3 regions of the Agrobacterium sp. H141 genome follow, and region 3 is predicted to be linked to each of the others. Evidence: riboswitches for the same ligand, from Rfam matches in the RefSeq annotation. Region 3 holds a riboswitch; each other region holds the start of a gene.

Region 1 (6,395 bases), 920 kb from region 3:
CCGACAGCCGAGGTCATCACGCCGGCGATGCTGGCCGAGGTCTACAAGGTCCACGCCCGGATAGAAGCCTGCACGCAAGGGCGACCGCTGGTAATTGTGGATGGGACCGTTTGAGGGCTAGCCAGCTGAGTCCCAGAGGTGAAATATTGGGCGTAGGCTAATTATCCCCGCCTATAGACATCGAGGTCGCGTGCACCGATATCCTGGGCGGGAACCAGCTTGTAGTGCCGCTCATTGACAAGCGATACTTCGTCGCCGTCAAAAGTAAGCTCGAACATACCGATTACATTGTCCCCCATAAATTGGGCAGACACTGCCCGTGGAATGCATCGCTCATACCGCACCTGCGTCTGGCAAAAGGTCACATCCTGGATTGTTTGGATAACACCGAGTTTGTCGGACCCTCCCTTTGCTTGAACAGGAATTATATACTGAGATCCATTGCTATCCAGCCCAACGTAAAGCTCATCGATTTCAATTTGTCCGTAATTTTGTATTTTTGTTCTCAAGTGATTTTGTAGACTGTAAGATGTTATCCCGAGAAAGATATCAATCAACCGATTGTATCTAACTTTCGCTAAAAGTGCCTGCTCGTCCGTGAGAGCATATTGCCCAATAATTTCAGGTGTCGCATCTGGAATCTTCCTGACAAGAAGCCCCGGTGTAGGCTCTATGTGACGTAGCCGACTGAGTCGAAATCTGTATTTTGCGTCACCAGCCCCAAGTATTAGCCAATACGATCCCAGGGGCTCGGTCTCTAGGATACGAGGAGGGAGCAGCTTGCGATAGCGATAGCTATAAATCACGTCACCAAGGTTCTTTGGTCGCGCAACACCGAGACGGTCCGCAGTTTCAGCAATTTCCTCCCGATCAAACTCGAATTCCAGCATACCGGCTCGATAATTGCGAAAGAAAATTTCTTGTATGATTTCTCGGTAAACGCTTTCGTTTTTCTTCGAGTTTTTAGCGTCTACGCCATCGTTATGTTCACCTGCAGATCGCTTATCATTTGGCATTTGTGACCCTCAGATGGGCGTGCGCAGCTTCAATTTCCGATTGCTTCCGTTTCTTTGCACCGCTTTTCATATTTCGCTTCGAGTTAGGCTTCTCGACGCCAAAGTACTTAGCTGCACTTGAAAGTTCCATATAGAGGAGTTGCTCATCGCCTAACGTCAACACCTTAGAAGGGCGGACCGGCACAACTCCAAGAGCGGAAACGACGCTCGAAGCGACATGCCTGGCAAGGGGCGGCGGAACAGAATTTCCGATTTGCCTTGCGCCATGCCACTTCGTTGCGTGAAGTCGAAACCAATCCGGAAATCCGTGAAGACGTGCCATTTCACGTACCGTTACGCACCGGGCGAACTTGTAGTGAATGGGGCGCGGACTTGTAAACGCGCCCCGCGCACCATCTGTGCCGGCCCTCAGGGTATTCGATATTCCAACCGGCGAAAGTTTGAAGAATCGACTAATGGGCTCCACAGTGCCCGGTTCGGTCTCCGAAAATCGACGTTTGGAGATATCCGTATGGACGGTTCGTGCGCTCGACGTCAGAAGCGACGGATTCCATTTACGTACATAAGAATAATGCCAGGAATCATTTGTTAGGCACCGCATTTCGGCTGCGTAGTCAGATGGCTCCTTGAATGAATAGCTTGGAACTGCATCTGTTAGCGTTAGCACATCAAAATTCTCAGCATCAGGCACATCGCCGATCGCCTGTTCACATGAAGGCCCTAATCGTAATCCCGGTATGTATCGCTTGCCGCTTGCAGGATTGGAAACAGCTAAAGGATAATCGGGCACCTTGTGACCGATCCTAGAACCGAACAAGATTAGCCTCTCCCGATGCTGAGGAACGCCGTAGTTGGCCGCGTCGAGAACGCGCCAAGGAAGCCGAACTTGATAGCCTTTGGCGGCGAATGCCTCCACTAACTCATCAAGAAATGCGCGTTGTTTACCGACGGTGAGACCTTTTACATTCTCGAATACGAACGTTTTTGCGTTCAGTTCGGAAACCAAACGGACAAAGTCCATCACGAGGCTATTTCTAGGGTCGTCGAGTACTCTTTGACCCATCAATGAAAACCCTTGGCAAGGGGGGCCTCCAAAAACACAGTCAACATCCCGGTCTCCCAAGCCTGCCAAATCTCTAATTCTTTTTCCTGAAAGCGACGACACAGATTGCGGGATTACCACTGTATCCGGAAAATTGAACTTGTGAACGGCACAGTGAATTGGGTCCACTTCAACCGCGGCCGCGACATCGAAGCCAGCCTGCTCAAAACCAAGGCTCATCCCTCCTGCGCCGGCAAATAAATCTATAGCAACGGGGCGCGAGTTCCCCGCCGTGGCTGAATTTCGATTCGTCATAAAAAGACCCTACCGAGGCAAATCCGGATTGTGGAACGAATTTTCGGTTGTTTCGATAAATGCCCTCAGTCGATGCACGACTGCAACGGCATCAGCCAATTCGCACTGCCAGACTGTGCACACGTCCCATCCCATGTGTTTTAATCTTTCGATATTTCGTGCATCTCGTGCGCGGTTAGCTTCAAGCTTCGGCCCCCAATATTCAAGCCGTGATTTTGGCGCACGACCTTTTGCACAGCCGTGACCATGCCAAAAGCATCCATGCACAAAAAGCACTTTCTTTCTTCCCGGAAACACAATGTCGGGAGTTCCTGGAAGATCTTTGCGGTGAAGTCTATAGCGATAACCTGCCGCGAATAAAGCTCTGCGCAATGACAGCTCGGGACCCGTGTCCTTCGTTTTCACGGATCTCATGATGTGGCGCCGTTGCTCAGGCGTTCTGCTGTCTACCATGCGAATAAAGCTAGTCCTTCCCGCGCAGCATTTCTAGGTTGATCAACTCGCTTATAAGGACCTAATTCAGACTGCTCCGCTCCGCATACCGTTGACAACAGAACTCTTAATATGACCGCCAATGTTTGCGTTGCCGCTCGACCGCAAATTCCCCATTGACGTCCCGACGTAATATAATTACACCCATCCCCGTTGAAGGTTCTCCGAAGGCATGCGCTGGAGGGGATTAAAAGGGAACACGGTGAGACGTACCCAAAAGGGCGCAAATCCGTGACTGTCCCCGCAACTGTGAGCGGTGAGTTCACCCGGGAATGCCACTGGCCGAAAGGCCGGGAAGGTCCGGGGGCGCTGTGACCCGCAAGTCAGGAGACCTGCCCTCGACATGTCTGAAGAAACCTGGCCGGGGTGAGCCAAGGGGAAAGATTGATGGCGTTCGACGTTCACATTGCTGTTGACAGCCGCATAGGCTCTTCCCGCTCCCCCGCTTCTTGCGTGGAGGCTTGCGATGGAACTGCCGTCGTCTTTGATCGGCTCTAGTCCGGCCCGGCTTGCCGTCGAAGGCTTGAGCTGGGGACCGCATCGCGGGCCTTCCCTTGTTTGCGAGATCGATTTTGCCGTCGAGGCCGGCCGGATGCTGGCCATTGTCGGGCCCAATGGCGCCGGCAAGTCCAGCCTGCTGCGCTGCCTTTACCGCTATCACCGCCCCTCTTGCGGCCGTATCCTGCTGGATGGCGCCGATGTGTGGGACATGCAGCCGCGCGAGGTCGCACGACGGATTGCGACGGTTTTGCAGGAACCTGCCACCGATTTCGGGCTGACGGTCGCCGAAATCGTCGAACTTGGGCTGTCGCCCCATCTATCAGGCATGAGCCGGAACGCGGTCTATGCCGCAATCGGGGACGCGCTGTCCCTGATGAAGATCGACCATGTGGCATCGCGCAATTTCGCCTCGCTGTCCGGTGGCGAAAAGCAACGGGCGATGATTGCGCGTGCGCTTGCGCAAAAGCCCGACCTGCTGATTCTCGACGAGCCCACCAACCACCTGGATATCCGCCATCAGCTCGAAGTCCTGGCGCTGTTGTCGCATCTGCCAACCACGGTGATCGTGTCGCTGCACGATCTGTCGCTGGCCTCTGCCCATGCCGATCATGTGCTGGTGCTGGCCAGGGGCCGCCAGGTCGATTTCGGTGCCGCCGGCCATGTGCTCACGCCCGATGCGATCCGCGACACCTTTGCCGTGGAAACCGTGATCGACAGTCACCCGGTCACCGGGCGGCCGCGTTTTTCATTCCATCTTCAGCCATCCATTTCAGGGAAATAATCATGCGTCTCGCCCCATTGCTTCTGTCCGCACTCGCCCTTTCGGCCACAACGGCTGCCGCATCCGGTTTTCCGGTCACGGTCAAAAGTTGCGACCGCGAGGTGACCTTCGATGCGGCACCGAAACGGGCCGTCTCCCACGACGTCAACCTCACGGAAATGATGCTGGCGCTCGGTCTGACCGGCAATATGGCCGGCTATACCGGTGTGACCGGCTGGAAGACGCTGGACGAGACGCTGACCGCCGACATCGCAGCCCTGCCGGAACTGACGCCCACTTATCCGACCAAGGAAGTGTTGCTGGGTGCCGACGCCGATTTCCTGTTTGCCGGCTGGAACTACGGCATGAAGGTGGGCGGCGAGGTCACGCCCGACACGCTGACGCCCTTCGGCATCAAGGTCTATGAGCTGACCGAAAGCTGCATCCACATCATGAAGAAGTCGAAGTCGTCGATGGACGACATGTATGGCGACATTCTCAATCTTGGCCGCATCTTCGGCGTGGCGGAACGCGCCGAGACACTGGTCGCCGGCTACAAGCAGCAGCTCGCCGAGGCGATGGCGGATCTGCCGGAGCGCAAGGGGCCGCTCAAGGTCTTCGTCTACGATTCCGGCGAGGAAAAGCCCTTTACCGCCGGGCGCTATGCCATGCCGACCGCGCTGATCGAGGCTGCCGGCGGCACCAATATCATGGACGATGTGGAAACCAGCTGGACCACGGTTGGCTGGGAAGGCGTGATCGAGCGCAATCCGGATGTGGTGGTGGTTGTCGATTACGGCGAAGTGAGCGCCGAACAGAAGATCGCCTTCATGCGTGACAATCCGGCCTTCCAGGATATTCCAGCGGTGAAGAACAATCGCTTCGTGGTGCTGCCCTATGCCGAGGCAACGCCCGGCCCGCGCAATATCGAGGCCATCAAGACGCTGGCTGCTGCCTTCAACCCGCCGGTTCGCTGATGAGCCACCGGCATTTCATCGACGGCCCGCGCCACGCCATCGTGCATCTGATGCCGTGGCTGGTGGTGGCGCTGATCCTGGCGCTGGTCGCGACCATTGCGGCTGGCGTGAGCTTTGGCGCGACCGCCATTCCGCTTGCCCATGTGTGGAAGATCACCCTCAGCCATCTGGGCATGTCCGGCCTGGAGGCCGACTGGAGTGCCGGTCGCGACAATATCGTCTGGCAGGTGCGCCTACCGCGGGCGCTGCTGGGCGCGTCCATCGGGGCAAGTCTGGCGCTGGTGGGGGCCGCCCTTCAGGCCGTGACCCGCAACACACTGGCCGATCCGCATCTGCTCGGCATCTCGTCGGGGGCCGCGCTTGGCGCGATCATCGTGCTGCTGCATACCGGCATGTTCCTGGGCCTCATCACCGTGCCGCTGTTTGCCTTTTTGGGCGCACTCGGCAGCACGCTGCTGGTGGTGGCGGTTGCGCGCTTTGCCCATGCGAGCGATGCGAGCCGGCTCATTCTCTCGGGCGTCGCCATCTCCTTCGTGCTGACCTCGCTTGGCAGTCTGGCAATTTTTCTGGGCGACCCGCGCGCCACGCATACCGTGGTCTTCTGGATGCTGGGCGGGCTGGGGCTTGCCCAATGGAACCAGCTTTCCTATCCGCTGGCCGCCCTTTTCATCTGCGGCGGCTATCTGGTTTATAACGCACGCAATTTCAACGCGATGACGCTGGGCGACGAGAGTGCGACCACCCTTGGCGTCTCTGCCGGTCGCTTTCGCATGACGGTGTTTATCGTCTGCGCGCTTCTGACCGGCGCAGCCGTTGCCTTTTCCGGCATCATCTCCTTTGTCGGGCTGATGGTGCCGCATCTGGTGCGCATGGTGGTCGGAGGCGATTATCGCCGGGTGCTGCCGCTTTCGGCGCTCGTCGGGGCCATTTTCCTGGTGGCCGCCGATATCGTCGCACGCGTGATCATTCCACCGCAGGATATGCCGCTCGGCATCATTACCGGGCTTGCCGGCGGCGTGTTCTTCATCGTGCTGATGCGCAGAAACGGCAAGGCAGGCTGACCCGTTGTTGTTTAGAACATCAGCTGACCTGGGCGATCATTCTGGCCTTGCGTCGTCCGCTGATTGCCAGAACGTCCGCTGCACTGACAGGTGCGCCGAAGTAATAGCCCTGAATGAGATCGGGATTGAGCGGCAGGAGTATTTCCAGTTCGGCTGAGGTTTCAACGCCTTCGATGACACTGCGCAGGTTCAGCCGCTGACACAGGCTCAAGAGACCGGCAACGATCTCGC
Region 2 (6,395 bases), 270 kb from region 3:
CGTGTGGTCAAGCCGAAGCCTCGGACCTCGACCAGGCTGAAAACAGATTATGTGACCGAAGAAACCATCGCGCCTGACGCCACATTCGATGCCTTCGTGCAAAAGCCTGACGTCTCCGTCGAAGTCGTGAAGCCGACTGTGCGGTCGGGGACGAATCTGGAAGACGGGGCCAATGCCAGCATCAGCTTGTCGCCGGCTCCAAAGGTGGAGACAGCTGCACCGAAATGCGCGTCCAATGACCCTGCCTGCAAACCATAGGCTGTCTCTTTCGGGTCCTAATACCAATAGCGAAGGCTGTTGCGCTTCAATCCGCAGCGTTGTCATGGTAAGCCCGCACATTCGTTGAGGATGAGGGGCTGCCATGAAGGAAATTCTCCGGGAACTTGAAGAGCGTCGCGAAAAAGCGCGGCTTGGCGGCGGACAGACGCGCATCGATGCCCAGCACAAGCGCGGCAAGCTGACTGCGCGCGAACGCATCGACATCTTTCTGGATGAGGGCTCCTTCGAGGAATTCGACATGTTCGTCGAGCACCGTTGCTCGGATTTCGGCATGGAGAATACGCGCATTTCGGGGGATGGTGTCGTCACCGGATGGGGCACGGTCAACGGCAGAACGGTCTTTGTCTTTGCCAAGGACTTTACCGTGTTCGGCGGTTCGCTGTCGGAAGCGCATGCCGAGAAGATCTGCAAGATCCAGGATATGGCGCTTAGAAACCGTGCGCCGATCATCGGGATCTATGACGCCGGCGGTGCGCGCATCCAGGAGGGTGTGGCAGCGCTTGGCGGTTATGCAGAGGTGTTCCAGCGCAATGTGCTGGCCTCGGGCGTCATTCCGCAGATTTCGGTGATCATGGGGCCCTGCGCCGGCGGTGACGTCTATTCGCCGGCCATGACCGATTTCATTTTCATGGTGCGCGATACCTCCTACATGTTCGTGACAGGCCCCGATGTGGTGAAGACCGTGACCAACGAGACGGTGACTGCGGAAGAATTGGGTGGGGCCTCTATCCACACGACCAAATCATCGATCGCCGATGGCGCCTATGAAAACGACGTGGAAGCGCTGCTGCAGGTGCGCCGGTTGATCGAGCTTCTGCCGCAGTCGAATACGGCGCCAGTTCCCGAGATCGAGTGCTTTCAGCCCGTTGACCAGACCGATATGTCTCTCGACACGCTGGTGCCTGCCAATGCCAACAAACCCTACGACATCAAGGAACTGATTCTGAAGACCGCGGATGAAGGCGATTTCTTCGAGATCCAGGCAAGCTTCGCCAAGAATATCGTCTGTGGTTTCGGTCGCATCGAGGGGTCGACCGTCGGTTTTGTCGCCAACCAGCCAATGGTGCTGGCCGGCGTCCTTGATTCCGATGCCAGCCGCAAGGCTGCACGCTTCGTCCGCTTTTGCGATTGCTTCAACATTCCGATTGTCACCTTTGTCGATGTGCCGGGCTTTCTGCCGGGCACAGCGCAGGAATATGGCGGATTGATCAAGCATGGCGCCAAGCTGCTGTTTGCCTATGCCGAGGCGACCGTGCCGAAGCTGACTGTGATTACCCGCAAGGCCTTCGGTGGCGCTTACGATGTGATGGCGTCAAAGCATCTGCGTGGTGACATCAACTATGCCTGGCCAACGGCGCAGATCGCGGTAATGGGGGCCAAGGGTGCGGTCGAGATCATTTTCCGCAAGGATATCGCTGATCCAGACAAGATTGCCCAGCACACCAAGATGTATGAAGACCGCTTCCTGTCGCCGTTCGCGGCCGCCGAGCGTGGCTATATCGACGAGATCATCCGTCCGCAATCGACCCGCCGACGGCTTGCGCGCGGGTTGAAGATGCTGCGTAACAAGGACCTGTCCAATCCCTGGAAGAAACACGACAACATTCCTCTGTGAGCGAAGTCGTCCCCTGTCTTCTGAGGTCGCCGGTTTGATTGACTTCATTCGACGGAACGCATAATCATGCGGGAGAATTGGATGGTTTCCGCTTCATCCTGGGATGACGCGGAGAGCAAAAGGGAATGCGACGGATGGACCCAAACAGGGCGTCCCAATCGCAGCCGACCCCGCGACTGTAGAGCGGCGAGGCGTTCTCATCCGTTTGTGCTGAAGACTGTCGAGATCGACCGCATGGTGCGGCGGCAGGTGGTCTTCCTGCAGGCGGAAAAGCCACTGAAAATGTGGTGCGAATAACCGGGGTTGGACGCCTCCTTATCTACGAATCGTCCGCCTTTCGCATCACGGTAGTTTTCGGGAAGGTGAGGGAAAGCCGTGGGCAAATGCGCGTGACTGCGCAGCGCCCGAAGCCGCGAGCCAGGAGACCTGCCGTCCTTCAGGGCCTGACGCCCGAAACTGGGGTATCTCCCCGTTGCCAGCACGGAGGTTGTCGTGGCGACATTTGGTGAAGCGCCCTTGCGGTCGCGTCTACGCTGTTGTTGCTGCCGGGAGGTCGCGTGCATTGCATGCGACATGCAAACCCGATGAAGCCTTCTGCATTGTTCAAACGCTGGACGGTCCTCTTGCTGGTCGTGGCCGCGCTGTTCTTTGCCATTCTGCCGCGCTTTATCGGTCGCAACGCCGAAGACCTGAATTCTGCCGCCGACACGGAGGTGGAGCTACCCAATGTGGACAAGCTCCTGCCCGAGGAAGACAAGAGCAATCCCGATTTTGCCATTTCCGGCAAGGCGACCGCTAAGGATCGTACCGTGATCATCGGCAAGCCCGGCGGCCTGTTCGGCTTGTCCGACAAGGTGAATTGACGTGGCAGCGGATAAAACCAGAAACGTGACATTTGTTCTGGGTGGTGCGCGCTCCGGAAAGTCGCGTTTTGCCGAAAACATTGCCACAGATACGGGTCTGGACCGACATTACATCGCAACCGGACAGGCCTTCGATGACGAGATGCGGGCGCGCATCGCGGCCCATCGTTCGGATCGGGGCGAGGGGTGGATCACCCACGAGGCGCCACTCGAGCTGGTTGAGACGCTGACCTCGACCAGCGCGTCACAGAATGCCGTTCTGGTCGATTGTCTGACGCTCTGGGTGTCCAATCTGATGCTGGCGGACAAGGATGTGGAGGGGCAGAGCGCCGGGCTGGCTGACTGCCTTCGCCATCTCTCAGGTGAGATCGTGATCGTTGCCAATGAAGTTGGGCTTGGGATCGTGCCGGATAATCGCATGGCGCGGGAATTTCGCGACCATGCGGGGCGGCTCAACCAGATGATCGCCGCACAAGCGGACACAGTGTATTTCGTAGCGGCCGGTTTGCCGCTGAAAATGAAGGGTTAAATCATGCTGCAGGCCAAAATTCCGGCAACCGTCATCACCGGCTTTCTCGGATCGGGAAAAACCACGATTATCCGCAACATGCTGATGAATGCCGGCGGCAAGAAGATCGCCCTCATTATCAACGAATTCGGCGATCTGGGTGTCGATGGCGATGTGCTGAAGGGCTGCGGTGCCGATAATTGCACCGAAGACGACATCATCGAGCTCACCAATGGCTGCATATGCTGCACGGTCGCCGATGACTTCATTCCGACCATGGAAAAGCTCCTGGACCGGCCAGACCGCCCCGATCACATCGTGATCGAGACATCGGGGCTTGCCTTGCCGCAGCCGCTGGTCGCGGCGTTTAACTGGCCGGGTATCAAGACGCGGGTGACGGTGGATGGGGTGGTCACGGTCGTCGATAGTGCAGCGGTCGCTGCCGGGCGCTTTGCCGATGATCATGACAAGGTGGACGCGCTTCGTGCACTCGATGACAATCTTGACCACGAAAGCCCGATTGAGGAACTGTTCGAGGATCAGCTCACTTGCGCTGACCTGATCATACTCAACAAGGCCGATCTTCTGGAGGCCGAGGCGCTTGCCGACGTCAAGTCAAAGGTTGCCGGCCGCATTGCCCGCAAACCGTCATTGATCGAGGCCCGCCATGGCGAAGTTCCGGCACTGGTGCTTCTGGGGCTTGGTGCCGCTACAGAAGGCGACATCGACAATCGTAAGTCTCACCATGAGCTGGAGCATGCTGCGGCCCATGAGAGTGGCGACGACCATGATCATCTTCATCACCATGACCACGATGAATTCGAGAGCTTCGCGCTGACACTGCCATCGATTACCGATCCGGCAGCCTTTGCGGAGACGCTGAAGAACATCATTTCCGACCATGACATTCTGCGTCTCAAAGGGTTCGTCGACGTGCCGGGCAAGCCGATGCGGCTTGTCATTCAGGCCGTGGGCACCCGCATCGACACCTATTTCGACCGGCCCTGGGCAGCCGGCGAAAAGCGCGAAACCCGGATCGTGGTCATCGGCCTGCATGACTGGGATTTCGGCGCAGTTGTCGAAGCGGTGGAAGGGGCGGCGGCTTAGCCGTCGTTAGGCAATGCACCTTCTGCTCGCCCAGAAAGGCACGATTGCCGACAGTGACGAGGCCATCGATCTGGGACAGACGCCGGGCGATGTGTTGTTCCTGTCTGCCGCCGATACCGAGCTTGCCGCCATCGCGGCTGCCTACCGCATGGTGGCCCCTGCGTTTTCGCTGAGGGTCGCAAGCCTTTCGAGCCTCAAGCATCCGATGTCGGTCGACGCCTATATCGAGCGCACTGCGCGCCACGCAAAACTGATCGTCGTCAGGGCGTTGGGAGGTGCCGGTTACTTTCATTATGCGCTGGAGGCGCTCCATGCTGTCGCACGCCGCACAGGTGCTGCAATCGCGGTGCTTCCGGGCGATGACAAGCCGGATCAGGGACTGGACAGTTTCTCGACGGTAGACGCTGACGCACTCCAAACTCTGTGGGCCTATCTGATCGAGGGCGGGGCGGATAACAGCGAAAGCCTGATCCGCTTTTGCGCAGCGCTGATCGGCAAGGGCGACAAGCCGGAACCGGCCATCCCCTTGTTGAAAGCTGGTATCTGGTATCCGCGCAGGGGCGTGATCGGTGTTGAGGAATGGTGCACTTTGCAGCGCGCCATGTCTGCCGGTGGAGAGACAGATCTTGCCACCCATAATGTCGATCTGGCTCCATCACCCGTCGTTGCCATCTGCTTTTATCGCGCGCTTGTCCAATCGGGTGACACCGCGCCTGTTGCTGCCTTGGTGGAGGCGCTGGATGTTGAGGGTATCAGGGCGCTTCCGGTGTTCGTCTCCAGCCTCAAGGATGCCGTTTGCGCCGATACCATCCGCTCGGTCTTTGGCGCCGTGACACCCGATGTGGTGATCAATGCCACGGGGTTTGCCGTGTCTGCGCCGGGCGCCGAGCGCAAGGCAACCGTTTTGGACGAGCAGGGTGCCGTGGTCCTGCAGGCGGTCTTTTCCTCCTCGTCGCGCGAGGCGTGGGAGAACAGCAGCCAGGGACTGTCGGCGCGAGATCTGGCGATGAATGTGGCGCTGCCGGAGGTCGATGGCCGAGTGCTGTCCCGGGCTATCTCGTTCAAGTCTGCAGCCCGCTTCGATGCAGCCGTCGAAGCCAATATCGTCAGTCATCAGCCGGATACCAACCGCGCGGCCTTCGTGGCGCGCCTTGCTGCCAACTGGGCGCGGTTGAGGCGAACTTGCGCCAGGGACCGTCGTGTGGTGATCGTCATGGCCAATTATCCAAACCGCGATGGCCGGCTTGGCAATGGTGTGGGTCTCGATACGCCTGCTGGCACGATGGAAGTGCTGCGCGCGATGCAGGAACAGGACTATTCCGTCGACGATTTGCCCGCGGATGGCGATGCGCTGATGCAGCATCTGATGGCGGGGCCGACCAATGCCGCCAATGATGGTCGTGAGATCCGCGAGACGCTTTCGTTGAGTCGATACAAGACGTTCTTCGAGAGTCTTCCCATATCGATTCAAGACGCGGTCACTTTGCGCTGGGGGGCGCCTGAGCGCGATCCGTTCTTCCTCGACGGTCGCTTTGCGCTGCCGTTGACGCGCTTCGGCGAGGTGTTGGTGGGTATACAGCCGGCACGCGGTTACAATATCGATCCCAAGGAAACCTATCATTCCCCGGATCTTGTTCCGCCGCACGGTTATCTGGCGTTTTACGCCTATCTGCGGGAGGCCTATGGCGCGCATGCGATCGTGCATATGGGCAAGCATGGCAATCTCGAATGGCTGCCGGGCAAGGCACTGGCGCTGTCGCAAGCGTGTTATCCTGAAGCCGTGTTCGGCCCCTTGCCGCATCTCTATCCCTTCATCGTCAACGATCCCGGCGAAGGAACCCAGGCCAAGCGCCGCACAAGTGCCGTCATCATCGATCACCTGACGCCGCCGCTCACACGCGCAGAAAGCTATGGTCCGCTGAAGGACCTGGAGGCACTGGTTGATGAATATTACGAGGCATCCGGCGGCGATCCGCGCCGGCTGAAGTTGTTGAAAAAGCAGATCCTCGACCTGATCGCCGAT
Region 3 (6,395 bases):
CATGGCCGAAGAGATCAAGAGCCCCGTTCGGCCCTTCGACTATGTTGTGCCAAAACGCACCTACCGGGAAGTATCGCCTGGTCATTTCGTGCAGAACATGCCCTGATCGGCGCCCCCGCGATTTACAATCTTCCAAGCAGAAAGTTTACATCATGAGCACAAAGACACTCATTCGCTACGAAGCGGCCGAGAACCAGGCCGGCGGTCAGCGCCGCCCTTTTGCCAAGGCCGTCCGCGCCGGTGATTACGTCTATGTTTCTGGCCAGGTCCCGACCGTCGACGGTGAAGTGATCGTCGGCAATATCGTGGCCCAGACAGAACAAGTGGTGGCAAACATCAAGGCGGTTCTGGCACTGGCCGACTGCACACTGGAAGACGTCGTCAAGGTCAATGTGTGGCTCGACGACGCACGCGATTTCTCAAGCTTCAACGCCGTCTTCCAGAAGCACTTCATAGACCACCCACCCGCACGTTCCGCCGTACAATCGCCCATGATGGTGGATGTCAAAGTCGAGATGGACGTGATCGCCTACAAGCCGCTGAGCTAAGCCTGACGGCGCTCCATCTGCCGGCTCAGCCGCACCCATATCGATCAGTTCCCCGACCCGCAAAACGGATCTCTGCGGGTCGAGGACGGACATCCAAAGACCCCGGTCTTCTTGTGCGCCGATCATCGGGCATTCGCTTGGCTGCATCCCCTCTGCCAAATGCGAATGCCACCGGCTTCCCATGCATGCGGCCCTTCGCCATGGCATGCGCCTTGTCGCCCATGGAAAAGGGCGCCAAATGCGCCCTTCCCCCTCTCAGCATCTTTGAGCCTGTCACTTACTTCGGCAGGGCGTAGACCGCCACCTGATCGCCGAGGGTCGGCGACAGGATGGAGTTGCCGCCGGAGATGAAGGCGACATATTGGCGGCCTTGATATTCATAGACTGCCGGGTTGGCGACGATCGGGGCCTGCAGCTGGGCCGACCACAGCTCCTTGCCGGTCTTGATGTCGAAGGCACGGGCCTTGGCATCCATGGTGGAGCCGATGAAGACCAGGCCACCAGCTGTCACCGCCGGACCGCCAATCGTGGGCGAACCCATGCTTTCCGGCATGAAGAAGCCATATTTCTGCGATTCGCCCAGCGGACGGCGCCACTTCACATCGCCTGTATGCATGTCGATGGCGACGAGCTCACCGAATGGTGGCTCCCAGCACGGCATGCCCAGCCAGTTCAGCGCGTTCTGCAACTCCATGCCGTAGGGCGCGCCTTCCTGGGCGTAGAAACCGTTCTCATTGCCGGACCCGCCCTTGTTCTCATCATATTCCTTGCGGGCATAAAGCTTGATGTACTGCACGATATGCGAGGTATTGACCACGGCGATCTGGTTTTCCGGATCATAGGCAACCCCGCCCCACTGAACGCCACCGGCGGAATCCGGATAGGTCAGGACACCTTTGCCCTTGGCTGTGGGCGGCGTGTACATGCCTTCATACCAGAGATCATCGAACAGCTTGGAGCAGGCACCGCCACTCACCAGATCGGCAATGCCCCAGACCTTCGGCTTCTTCGACTGGTCGAGCAAGGGGGCCGGCTTGGTCGGGAATGGCTGTGTCGGCGCGTAATATTCGCCGTCCACCGATCCGTCGCCGCCCGGCACCGCACGCTCCTCGATCGGCCAGACATCCTCGCCGGTCTCGCGATTGACGACGAACAGGAAGCCCATCTTGGTCGCCTGCATCAGGGCCGGGATGGTCTTTCCGTCGACCGTGATATCCATCAGTGTCGGAGCGGAATTGATGTCGTAATCCCAGATGTCGTGATGGACCCACTGGCGCGACCAGACAACCTTGCCTGTTTCCAGATCGAGCGCTGTCGTCGAGGTTGCATAGGGGATCTCCTCGGTACGATTGCCGCCCCAGTAGTTTGGCGAGGGCGAGGACACGGGCAGATAGACCAGGCCCAGATCCTCATCGACCGACATATGCGTCCAGACATTGGCGGTACCGGTCTTCTGCCGCACCTCTTCCGGCAGCGTCTCAAACGACCATTGCAGTTTGCCGGTCTGCGGATCGACGGAGAAGACCGCACCCGGAGGTGCTTCGGCAAAGGCCCAGTCCTTGCCGGCCCAGCCGATGATCACGTGATTGCCGGCCACGGTTGGCGGCTGCAGCAGCGAGAACGGGAAGCGGTCATTGATGGTGTTCCACTGATTGGCATCGAGAACGCCGTTATTGCCGAATTTCTCGCAGGCCTTGCCGCTATCGGCATCGACCGCAAAGAGCTGGGCATCCATGGTGCCGATATAGACGATCTTCTGGCACGGCTCGCCGGCGACCGGATTTTTCGATTCCCAATAGGAAACGCCGCGATTCTTGAGCGCCGGCTGCGTCAGGGCCTCCAGCGTGGAATCGGTATCGAAGTGCCATTTCTCTTTCCCGGTTGCGGGATCGAGCGCCAGAATGCGGTAAAAGGGCGTACCGATATACAGCGTGTCATTGGCAAAGACGGGCGTTGCCGACCACACCGTCGCCGGCGTGCCGCCGCTGCCGTCAGACACGTCGCCGGTATGCATGTCCCACACCTTTTTCAGGTCCTTGACATTATCGGTCGTAATCTCGGTCAGCGGAGAATATTTCTGCGCATTCAGCTGACCGTGAAAACTGTCCCATGTCGCCGTTTTCGGCATCATCGGAATATTCGTGCGCTGACGCGGCGTGGTGTTGAATGTCGGATCGGCGACGCCCGGATAGCGGTCCGGCTTGGGCGTTGCGTCCGTAAGCGCGGGGGACGTAGACGGCGCTGCCGTATCGGCGCTGTCGGATGTCGAAGGCGCGCTTGGCGCAGTGCTGTCCTGTTCAACCGTGGTGCCGGCTGACGGAGCGGCCGGCGCTTCGGGCTGGGCGGTATCCTGAGCATAGGCGGCGGTGCCCAATGCGGCCAGGATGAGGCCGCTTGCAAAAACGATATTCATCCGCTTCATCATGCTGCTCCTTGAAATGTCGTTGCGGCAGGCGAAGGCTGGGCGATCTCCCAGATCGCACCGATCAGGGCCACAACCATGGCGCCAATCAGCAACCATTCATGCAGAAAATAACCGGCAGCTGCCGTGCAGACGATGTCGAGTACTATTAATGCGCGTACGATGTTTCTCAGCGCGCCATGGCCGAAAATCGGGAAAAACAACGCCGCCAGCAACATGATGGCCGTGGAAAACACCACCAGACCCGCTCCGATCGAGCCGTTGACGCCCGTGAGCGGGACAACAAAATTATAAAGTGCGACGGCAAGGCCGAGGGCAGCGCCGACAGCAAGCACCCAAATTCCCAATGGGTAATAATAATTTGGATTGTTCATGACTTTCCTCTTCGAGTTGGGACGGCCCAAAACGCAAAACTGTGCCCAACCACCCGCCGCGTGATTGAACGAAACCACTTTGTTTTGACCGTTTTCAGGGTCTGCACTACTCACCCCTTGTTGGGGTGAACGCACAACTTGGCGATAGGATCCATCGCGCCTTGCACATTAGCGAAATAGTTCGAAGCGCCGCCGTGTCGTGAGCAGACGGCGGCCAAGGGGCGGACACAGTTTTCAGCGACTATTCAAATTGCGCATTCTCGATGTCGCTTTCCATCGCATCGCACCCCCGCATAGCCGCTAGTATGATCTCAATCCAAGGTGCCGGGCCGCAGGGAAGCGGAGCGGAGAATTGGGAAGCCGGTCTAAATCCGGCGCTGCCCCCGCAACGGTGGCGGAGCGAAAAATCCGACGGGAGGCCACTGGGCAGACAAGCCTGGGAAGGAGTCGGATGGTCCATGACGGACAGCTCCGGAGCCCGGAAACCAGCCTTGTAGACATGTCAGTTTCGGCCGCGGCGGGCGGTCCGGGCACATGCGGCAAACCCAAGAGGCCGCATTGCTTTTCTGCGTCCGCCAATGAACATCAATGAGGGCGCAAATGGATTTGCAGACGACAGTTTTGCGGCAACTTAAGAACCGCCGCGAAGGCTTCTCCCTGGAGCAGCCCTTTTATATCGATGAGGACATTTTCAAGCTGGACATGGAGACCATCTGGTACCGTGACTGGCTGTTTATCGGCCATGACTGCGAGGTTCCGCGCGCCGGCAATTATTTCACCGTGCAGATCGGCGACTATCCCGTGGTCATCGTGCGCGGCAAGGATGGCGTCATTCGCGCTTTCCACAACACGTGTCGCCATCGCGGGCATCGCGTTTGCACGTCCGAGCGCGGCGCGGCAGCCAAGATGGTTTGCCCCTACCACAACTGGACCTACGACCTCGACGGCTCGCTGGTCTTTGCCCGGCAGATGGGTGAAACCTTCGACAAGGCAGAGTTTGGCCTGAAGCCCGTCGCCTGCGAGAGTGTAGCCGGCTATATCTTCGTCTGTCTTGCGCAGGAACCTGCCGATTTTGCGCCGATGCGCGCCAGTATCGAACCCTATATGGCACCGCACCGTCTGGCCGAAGCCAAGGTTGCTGCCCGCTCGACCATTATCGAAAAAGGCAACTGGAAGCTCGTCTGGGAAAACAATCGCGAGTGCTATCACTGCGCCGGCAACCATCCCGAACTTTGCCGAACCTATCCGGAAGCGCCGACTGCGACCGGCGTGCAAGGCGCCGGCGACGATCCGGTCATTGCCGAGCATTGGGCCCGTTGCGAAGCCGGTGGGCTGCCGAGCGAGTTCCTGATGGATCCGACAGGCCAGTTCCGCGTTGCCCGCATGCCGCTGATCCCCGGTGCGGAGAGCTACACCATGGACGGCAAGCCGGCGGTGAAGAAGCCGCTGTCAGGCGACGTCAACATCTCCAATATCGGCACCATGCTGCTGTTCCACTATCCAACCACGTGGAACCACATTCTCGGCGACCATGCGATTTCCTTCCGCGTGCTGCCGCTGTCGGCAGAAGAGACGGCGGTCACGACGACATGGCTCGTTCACAAGGACGCGGTGGAAGGCGTCGACTATGACGTCGAAAAGCTGACCCATGTGTGGAACATGACCAACGACCAGGACCGCTCCATCGTTGAAGAAAACGCCTTCGGCATCCGCTCGCCGGCCTATGAGCCCGGCCCCTACTCCGTCGAACATGAAGGCGGCGTGATGCAGTTTGTCGAATGGTACGCCAATTTCATGGTCAACCGCCTGCAGGGCGACAAGGCTCCACTCTCGGTCGTGGCATAAAATGGCAAAAGACAAAACATACAGGCATGTCGATGAAATGCGGCCCTGGAGCGACAAGGAGCATATGCTCGAATGTGTCGCCTGGACGCCGGAAACACCGGATGTGATGACCTTCACCTTCAAGTCTGACCATCCGGGCCACTGGTTCCGATACCAGCCGGGTCAGTTCCTCACGCTGGAACTGCCGGTCGGGCCGGAACCGGTCATGCGCACCTATACGATCTCGTCCACGCCGTCGCGTCCCTACACCATTCAGGTGACGGCCAAGGCGCAGAAGGATTCCATCGGCACACGCTGGATGATGGAACATCTGCAACCGGGCATGAAACTCAAGGCCTATGGGCCGGTTGGCGACTTTTCCTATGTCCGTCATCCCGGCGACAAATATCTGTTCATCTCGGCCGGCTCCGGCATTACACCGATGATGTCGATGACCCGCGATCTCTCGGACCGCGAACCCGACAGCGACATCGCCTTCGTCCACTGCGCCCGCTCGCCCAACGATATCATCTTCCGCTGGGAGCTGGAGTACAAGGCGCGCTACATGCCGCATTTCACGCTCGGCTTTATCGTCGAGCAGCTGGAGCGCACGCAGCTGTGGTCGGGCCTGAAGGGTTGGGTGGACCGGGCCAAGATCTCGCTTCTGGTGCCCGACTTCCTCGACCGCAAGGTCTTCTGTTGCGGTCCTGCGCCCTTCATGGCGACGGTCAAGGACGCACTTCAAAGTGCGGGCTTCGACATGGACCACTATCATGAAGAAGCCTTCCTCCCGGCCGCTGCCCCTGCCCCGATCGTGGTGCCCGATTATGCGGACGGCGAAAAGCCGACCAAGGTCACATTCGCAATGTCGGGCAAGGACGGTCTGTGCGAGCCGGGCCACACCCTGCTTCAGGCCGCGCGTGCCTCTGGTGTGCGAATTGCCGCTGCCTGCGAATCCGGGCTTTGCGGCACCTGCAAGGTGATGAAGCTCAAGGGCGAAGTCGACATGCAGCATAATGGCGGCATTCTCGAAGAAGAGATCGAGGAAGGCTATATCCTCGCCTGCTGCTCACGTCCGCTGACACCCGTCGAGATCGAAGCTTAAACCCTGCGATTTCACGACCGCGATCTATTCTTCGGAGCGCTCATCACTCTCCCGATCGCGGTCGTAGCGCCTTTGCAGCGGAAATGGCGGCAACCAGTTTTCGCGCCTCACCGTCCAGAGCT

The links. A riboswitch is a leader RNA that binds a small molecule or an ion and turns the genes downstream of it on or off. The one in region 3 is predicted to bind cobalamin.
Region 1: another riboswitch for cobalamin. It lies ahead of ACWPM9_RS15005 (ABC transporter ATP-binding protein); the one in region 3 lies ahead of ACWPM9_RS10445 (aromatic ring-hydroxylating oxygenase subunit alpha).
Region 2: another riboswitch for cobalamin. It lies ahead of ACWPM9_RS09250 (hypothetical protein); the one in region 3 lies ahead of ACWPM9_RS10445 (aromatic ring-hydroxylating oxygenase subunit alpha).

What each region holds. Positions count from the first base shown of each region.
Region 1 is NZ_CM169893.1:3,203,544-3,209,938, forward strand. Features, by position in the region: gene ACWPM9_RS14985 (ABC transporter ATP-binding protein) at 1-114, shown strand, start outside; gene ACWPM9_RS14990 (endonuclease) at 162-1,016, opposite strand; gene ACWPM9_RS14995 (DNA cytosine methyltransferase) at 1,006-2,373, opposite strand; gene ACWPM9_RS15000 (very short patch repair endonuclease) at 2,383-2,826, opposite strand; cobalamin riboswitch at 3,006-3,219, shown strand; gene ACWPM9_RS15005 (ABC transporter ATP-binding protein) at 3,332-4,147, shown strand; gene ACWPM9_RS15010 (ABC transporter substrate-binding protein) at 4,150-5,103, shown strand; gene ACWPM9_RS15015 (FecCD family ABC transporter permease) at 5,103-6,164, shown strand; gene ACWPM9_RS15020 (putative bifunctional diguanylate cyclase/phosphodiesterase) at 6,184-6,395, opposite strand, start outside.
Region 2 is NZ_CM169893.1:2,013,056-2,019,450, forward strand. Features, by position in the region: gene ACWPM9_RS09240 (hypothetical protein) at 1-258, shown strand, start outside; gene ACWPM9_RS09245 (acyl-CoA carboxylase subunit beta) at 362-1,894, shown strand; cobalamin riboswitch at 1,974-2,329, shown strand; gene ACWPM9_RS09250 (hypothetical protein) at 2,479-2,757, shown strand; gene cobU (bifunctional adenosylcobinamide kinase/adenosylcobinamide-phosphate guanylyltransferase) at 2,783-3,286, shown strand; gene cobW (cobalamin biosynthesis protein CobW) at 3,290-4,372, shown strand; gene cobN (cobaltochelatase subunit CobN) at 4,386-6,395, shown strand, end outside.
Region 3 is NZ_CM169893.1:2,283,979-2,290,373, forward strand. Features, by position in the region: gene ACWPM9_RS10425 (ABC transporter ATP-binding protein) at 1-106, shown strand, start outside; gene ACWPM9_RS10430 (RidA family protein) at 153-548, shown strand; gene ACWPM9_RS10435 (outer membrane protein assembly factor BamB family protein) at 826-2,973, opposite strand; gene ACWPM9_RS10440 (hypothetical protein) at 2,970-3,458, opposite strand; cobalamin riboswitch at 3,647-3,852, shown strand; gene ACWPM9_RS10445 (aromatic ring-hydroxylating oxygenase subunit alpha) at 3,945-5,189, shown strand; gene ACWPM9_RS10450 (FAD-binding oxidoreductase) at 5,191-6,273, shown strand; gene ACWPM9_RS10455 (GFA family protein) at 6,298-6,395, opposite strand, start outside.